One region of the Mesorhizobium sp. WSM4308 genome, then DNA from elsewhere that is predicted to be linked to it. Evidence: predicted binding sites of a transcription regulator. Region 1 holds the regulator's gene; the other holds the start of a gene.
The links. Region 1 encodes HrcA, which represses chaperone genes, less so after heat shock. Its sites were predicted from a motif close to GTTAGCACTCNCNNNNNGNGAGTGCTAAC; they were not measured.
Positions count from the first base shown of each region.

Region 2: the regulator HrcA is predicted to act here: its motif matches at 2,202-2,230, upstream of CK227_RS32300 (co-chaperone GroES).

Region 1 is NZ_NSFW01000006.1:356,550-359,959, forward strand. Features, by position in the region: gene CK227_RS14180 (VOC family protein) at 1-230, opposite strand, end outside; gene rph (ribonuclease PH) at 414-1,130, opposite strand; gene hrcA (heat-inducible transcriptional repressor HrcA) at 1,288-2,370, shown strand; gene CK227_RS14200 (hypothetical protein) at 2,501-2,698, shown strand; gene CK227_RS14205 (sorbosone dehydrogenase family protein) at 2,791-3,410, shown strand, end outside.
Region 2 is NZ_NSFW01000024.1:3,258-6,667, reverse strand. Features, by position in the region: gene groL (chaperonin GroEL) at 43-1,671, opposite strand; gene CK227_RS32300 (co-chaperone GroES) at 1,732-2,046, opposite strand; gene CK227_RS32295 (hypothetical protein) at 2,388-2,735, shown strand; gene CK227_RS32290 (DUF982 domain-containing protein) at 2,999-3,313, shown strand.

The DNA.
Region 1 (3,410 bases):
TCGCCGACCGCGCCGTGCGGCGGCACCGGCAGCCGGGCATCCGGCGCCGGCGGGATCTTGGTTGCCTCGGCGTTGAAGATGAGCAGCACGCCCGGCCCGCAGCGAAAGAAAAGATGCCTGCCGTCGACCTTGCCGAGGAACGTGAGGCCGAGGATGTCGGTGTAGAAATGCTCGGCCGCGTTGAGATCAGTCACATAGAGCGCTGATTCCAAAATTGCATAGGGTGTCACGAGGCACCCCCCTCTGCCCTACCGGGCATCTCCCTCTCGAGGGGGGAGATCAGCAGCCTCAATCTCGCCGCCCATCTTGCAACGCCGGAGATTGGCGAAGGCCGAAATGACATCCGATCTCCCCCCTTGAGGGGGAAATGGCCGGCAGGCCAGCGGGGGGTGCCTGGGCTCGGCATCTAAAACCTACGCCACCGCCATTTGCTGCAAACTCACCAGCCGCGAAATGCCTTTCTTGGCCAGGCCCATCAACTCGGCGAACTGGTCTTCCGAGAAAGGCTCGCCCTCGGCCGTGCCCTGGATCTCGACGATGCCGCCCTTGCCGGTCATGACGAAATTGGCGTCGGTGCCGGCCGCGGAATCCTCGAGATAATCGAGGTCGATGACCGGCTGGCCGTCATGGATGCCGCAGGAAATCGCCGCGACATGGTCCTTCAGCACCTTCGAAACACTGGCCATCTGCCGGGCTTCCATCCAGCGCAGGCAGTCGTACAGCGCCACCCAGCCGCCGGTGATCGAGGCGGTGCGGGTGCCGCCATCGGCCTGGATGACGTCGCAATCGACGGTGATCTGCTGCTCGCCCAGCGCCTGCAAATCGACCACGGCGCGCAGCGAGCGGCCGATCAGGCGCTGGATTTCCAGCGTGCGGCCGCCCTGCTTGCCGGCGGAGGCCTCGCGGCGCATGCGCTCGCCGGTCGAGCGCGGCAGCATGCCATATTCGGCCGTCACCCAGCCCTTGCCGGAATTGCGCATCCAGCCCGGCACCTTCTCCTCGAGGCTCGCCGTGCACAGGACATGGGTGTCGCCGAACTTCACCAGGCACGAACCTTCGGCGTGCTTGGAGACGCCGCGCTCGAAGGAGATGGCGCGCATTTCGTCGAATTGGCGTTTGGAGGGGCGCATTCAGGCTTCTTTCCCAGTCATTTTTCGGAATCGTGGCCGGCTTTTAGCCGCATGGGGGGCAGCGCGCAAAGGAAAACGGACCGGGCGATCCGATACAGAGACCGGTTGCGCCCACCGTGCCGAAGTCTATATCCTGAGGACGGAGGTTTTTGGCCGAATGACCAAGGCAATCGATCCGGGTTCGCAGCCGCTCGCACTTCAATCACTCGACATGCGCTCTCGTGACATCTTCCGGCGCATCGTCGATTCCTATCTCAGGGATGGCGAGCCCGTGGGCTCGCGCAGCCTGTCGCGCATCCTGCCGTCCTCGCTGTCGCCGGCCACCATCCGCAATGTGATGAGCGACCTCGAGCATCTCGGCCTGATCTACGCGCCGCACATTTCGGCCGGACGGCTGCCGACGCAGGCCGGCCTGCGCTTCTTCGTCGATGCCTTCATGGAACTTGGCGACCTCTCCGACGAGGAGCGCCGCACCATCGAGGCGCAGGTGCGGGCCTCAGGCTCTGGCGCGACGCTGGAGCACATGCTGACCGAGGCCAGCCAGATGCTGTCGGGCATGTCGCGCGGCGCCGGCCTGGTGCTGGCCGCCAAGAACGAGGTGGCGCTGAAGCATATCGAATTCATCCAGCTCGAGCCGACCAAGGCGCTCGCCGTGCTGGTGTCGCAAAATGGCGACGTTGAGAACCGCGTCGTCGAGCTGCCGGCGGGCATCACCGTGTCGCAGTTGCACGAGGCTTCGAATTTCCTCAACGCCCATATTCGCGGCCGTACGCTGGCGGAGGCGCGCACCGAAATCGCCCGCATCAAGGAAGAGACGAGAGCGGCCCTCGACACGCTGTCGCAGGACCTCGTCGAGAAAGGCCTGGCGGTGTGGGCGGGCGCCGAAAGCGGCCTGCCGGCACGGCTTATCGTGCGTGGCCGCGCCAACCTGCTCGAAAACGTCACCGCCCAGGCCGACATCGAGCTGCTGCGGCATCTGTTCGAGGACATGGAAACGCAGGACGGGCTGATCCAGCTGCTCGACCTCGCCGAGCAGGGATCGGGCGTGCGCATCTTCATCGGGTCGGAAAACAAGCTGTTTTCGCTGTCGGGCTCGTCGCTGGTTGTCGCGCCCTATCGCGACAAGGACGCCCGCGTCGTCGGCGCGCTCGGGGTCATCGGCCCGACCCGGCTGAACTACGCCCGCATCGTGCCGATGGTCGATTATACGGCGCAGTTGATATCGCGCATGTTGCGCTAAGGTGTGGATGTTCGGGTGGTGCGTACGACCAGTACGCTCCGGTTCTCGGTATCGACCATTTCCGGCTCGGCCTGACCTGAAGCTCTGCACCTTAGTGCCAAGATCGAAACGGGCAGCAAGGAGAAAAAGAATGGCGCTCGAAGAACTCAAGGCCCGGATCAGCCTGCTGCTGGAGGAGATGGTCAACCAGCCGGAAGACCAGCACGAAATCCAGGAACAATTGCGCGAGAAATTGCGGGAAATGCGCGCCATGGGCCTGCCGCTGCCGGCCGATCTCGTCGCGCTGGAAAAACGCCTCGACGACGATTTTTACGCGGCCGGGACATAAAGCCGGACTTTCGCTTCCTCATCAGGTCGAGTGAGGCGGAACCCGGAGACAAGCCGGCCGTTGGTTTCCTTCGCGACCAGATGGAGGACAAGATGATCCGATTGGCCGGACTGGTGATCCCCGCCCTCTTTCTCACAGGCGCGGCATTCGCCCAGCAGGCCGACCAGCCGGTGCTGAAGGGTGCGGCCGCCTTTGGCGACTGGCGTGCCGACAGACCGGGCGTGCGCCGCCTGATCAAGCCGGAAGACCTGCCGAAGCCTTACGTCACCAAGTCGGTGTCGAACAGCGCCGGCCTTGCCGACATGCCGACGGGCGCGAAGCCGCAATTGCCGCCGGGTTTCTCGGCCGAACTGATCGCCTCCGGCATCGACAATCCGCGCGCCGTGCGCGTCGCACCCAATGGCGACCTGTTCGTCGCCGACAGCGAAGCCAACCAGATCCGCGTCTATCGCCTGGCCAAGGACAGCGCCAAGCCCGCCGAGGACCGCATTTTCGCCGGCAATCTCAACCAGCCCTATGGCATTGCCTTCTATCCGCCGGGAGATGATCCGCAATGGGTCTATGTCGCCAACAGCGACAGCATCGTGCGCTTTGCCTACCGCGGTGGCGACCTGAAGGCATCCGGCGAACCGGAAATCATCGTCGCCAACATTCCCTCGAACCATCACTGGACCCGCGACATCGTCTTTTCGCCGGATGGCAAGACGCTCTA
Region 2 (3,410 bases), on a different contig from region 1:
CAGGGTGTCCGGGCCCACCGGGCGCGGACACAGCCGTTGCCATCAGAAGTCCATGCCACCAGCCGGCATTGCCGGAACGGCGGGTTCCTTCTTCGGCTTCTCGGCAACCATCGCTTCCGTCGTTACTAGCAGGCCGGCAACCGATGCCGCATCCTGGAGTGCGGTTCGCACCACCTTCACCGGATCGATGACGCCCTCGTTGTAGAGGTCGCCGAACGCGTTGGTCTGTGCGTTCCAGCCCCAGCCGAACTCCGGTTTCTCACGCAACTTGCCGACGATGATCGAGCCTTCCGCGCCGGCGTTCTCAGCGATCTGGCGCACTGGCGCTTCAATCGCGCGGCGCACGATCTCGATACCATGCTTCTGGTCTTCATTCTCGGCCTGCACCCTGTCCAGTGCCTTGGCCGCACGCAGAAGCGCCACGCCGCCACCCGGCAACACGCCTTCCTCGACCGCAGCGCGCGTCGCATGCATGGCATCGTCGACACGGTCCTTGCGCTCCTTGACCTCGACCTCCGTCGAGCCGCCGACGCGGATGACGGCGACACCGCCGGCGAGCTTGGCCAGCCGCTCCTGCAGCTTTTCCCTGTCGTAGTCGGAGGTCGTTTCCTCGATTTGCGCCTTGATCTGGCTGACGCGACCCTGGATCTCGCTCCTCGAGCCGGCGCCGTCGACGATGGTGGTGTTCTCTTTCTCGATCACCACCTTCTTGGCGCGGCCGAGCATCTCCAGCGTGACGTTCTCCAGCTTGATGCCGAGATCCTCGCTGATGGCCGTGCCGCCGGTCAGAATGGCGATGTCTTCCAGCATCGCCTTGCGGCGGTCGCCGAAGCCGGGCGCCTTGACGGCGGCGACCTTCAGCCCACCTCGCAGCTTGTTGACGACCAGGGTGGCCAATGCCTCGCCCTCGACATCCTCGGCGATGATCAGCAGCGGTTTGGACGATTGAACGACGGCTTCCAGCACCGGAAGCAGCGCCTGCAGATTGGACAGCTTCTTCTCGTGGATCAGCACATAGGGCTCTTCGAGTTCGACGCGCATCTTGTCCTGATTGGTGATGAAGTACGGGCTGAGATAGCCGCGATCGAATTGCATGCCCTCTACGACTTCGAGTTCGGTCTCGGCGGTCTTGGCTTCCTCGACGGTGATGACGCCTTCGTTGCCGACCTTCTGCATCGCTTCGGCCAGGAAGCGGCCGATCTCGGCGTCGCCATTGGCCGAGATGGTGCCGACCTGGGCGATCTCGTCATTCCTGGTCACCTTGCGGGCGTTGGTCTTCAACTCCTGAACAATCGCTTCCACGGCTTTATCGATGCCGCGCTTCAGGTCCATCGGGTTCATCCCCGAGGCGACGGCCTTCGCACCTTCCTTGACGATCGCCTGGGCAAGCACCGTTGCAGTGGTGGTGCCGTCGCCGGCAAGGTCGCTGGTCTTCGAGGCGACCTCGCGCACCATCTGGGCGCCCATGTTCTCGAACTTGTCCTCGAGCTCGATCTCCTTGGCGACGGTGACGCCGTCCTTGGTGATGCGTGGAGCGCCGAACGACTTGTCGATGACGACGTTGCGGCCCTTGGGGCCGAGCGTCACCTTCACCGCATCGGCGAGGATGTTGACGCCGCGCAGCATGCGCTCACGGGCGTCGGAATGGAATTTCACTTCCTTGGCAGCCATTGGATCATTCCTTCAATAGGCAGCTTCATTGACTGGGTTGCTGTGGCGCTGAAGCATCGATCAGGCGGCTTTCTTGATCGTCGCGGCCCGGTCGATCACACCCATCACATCGGTTTCCTTGATGATCAGCAGATCCTCGCCGTTGAGCTTGATCTCCGTGCCGGACCACTTGCCGAACAGGATGCGGTCGCCGATCTTGACGTCGAGCGGCGTGAGCTTGCCGCTCTCGTCGCGGGCGCCCGGGCCGATGGCAATCACCTCGCCCTCCTGCGGCTTCTCCTTGGCGGTATCGGGGATGATGACGCCGCCGGCCGTCTTCTCCTCGGCTTCGATGCGGCGGACCAGGACACGATCATGCAATGGACGGAACGTCATATCGTTCTCCTTCGGGACAAACAGATTTTTGAGGTTCCTCCACACCGGACCGGCAATATCGGGCCGGTGCGGGGCGCCACGACCCTTTTTCAGGCATCGCGCGGATATCGAGCTAGTTTTGGAATTTTCGAGTTTCAAGGGGTCGCTGGAAAAATTTTGGCACTCTGCATACAAGAGTGCTAGTGACATGAATTCATGCAGCTATTTTCGCTAGGACGCGCGACTTTCAGATCTTGAAATTCCGCAGGGACCCTACGAAATTTTTCGGCGCTGGAGTCCTGAAAAAGGGCTCGAGCGCAAAACCGATGCCAAGGAGATTTGTTAGGAAGTGGAGACTATCGATGGAACGAACTTTCCCGAAAAACATCCCCTCGATCGCCCCTGAGGCCTCTGATCCTTCGCTTGACCGCCTGCTGTTTCCGGCGCGGCACTTTAGTCACCCCAATGAGGTGGTGGGCGACCGCACGCTCGACACTCAGGAAAAGCGCGCCATTCTTGCCTCATGGGCTTCTGATGCTTGCGCCGTCGACTCCATGCCTGCGCTGCGAAAGCCACCGGGCGCTGCTAGCCCGGTGACGTTCGACGCCGTGATGGATGCACTTCGCCGACTGGACGACAGTCGCGCCGAGGTAGGCTGTGACCGCGAGGAATGGCAGGCTCGAGAACGCCCGCAAAGACTTAACGCCTGAACGCGCGACAGGAGAGACGCCCTTTGTTGTTGTCACGGTGCTTTGAAGAAGGTTCTGGCTGTCTGGTTGCCAACACCCCTTGAACCTAAAAGAGGTGTCTCCAATCTCTTTACTATGTCCGGCGGCGGCTTGGCGGATCTCAAGTCGAACTCTGCCCTGTTTGCTATGGTATTCGCCCAAGCTCGTCGACTTGCCGGAACTGAGATCCTTGCCACACGCAGGCGAGGCAGGATCGGTTGTCACGCAGTTTGAAGGGAGGTCACATGGAAGATGGAATGTTCAAACAGACGATCTTCGTACGAGACGATGGCTTCGCTCTCAGAAGGATCGCTTGTGTCATGGATGCGATAGAGTTTCTTGAGGAATGGCCCCTCGAAAGGCGCGGCCTGCTTCACGCAGCGGCGAGTGACACTTGCTACTCGGCATATGATGGTCGAAAGTCCGTCGATGCGGCACACAAGACATTCACGACTTGGGCACGCAGGGTCGGTGTCATTGAGGATATTCCCGTGGCGCCGCCTTGGATGACAGGGCCTAAGATTAGCGCTGCAGACCATCCTACAGAAATTGACGGTTGATTTCGCTTGCGGCGGCAGGTCGTACCGCCGCCGCATCGGTCGACGCGTCACTAGTGCCATGGGGAGGAGGAGTACTGGGTAGCCAAGGATGCGGCGA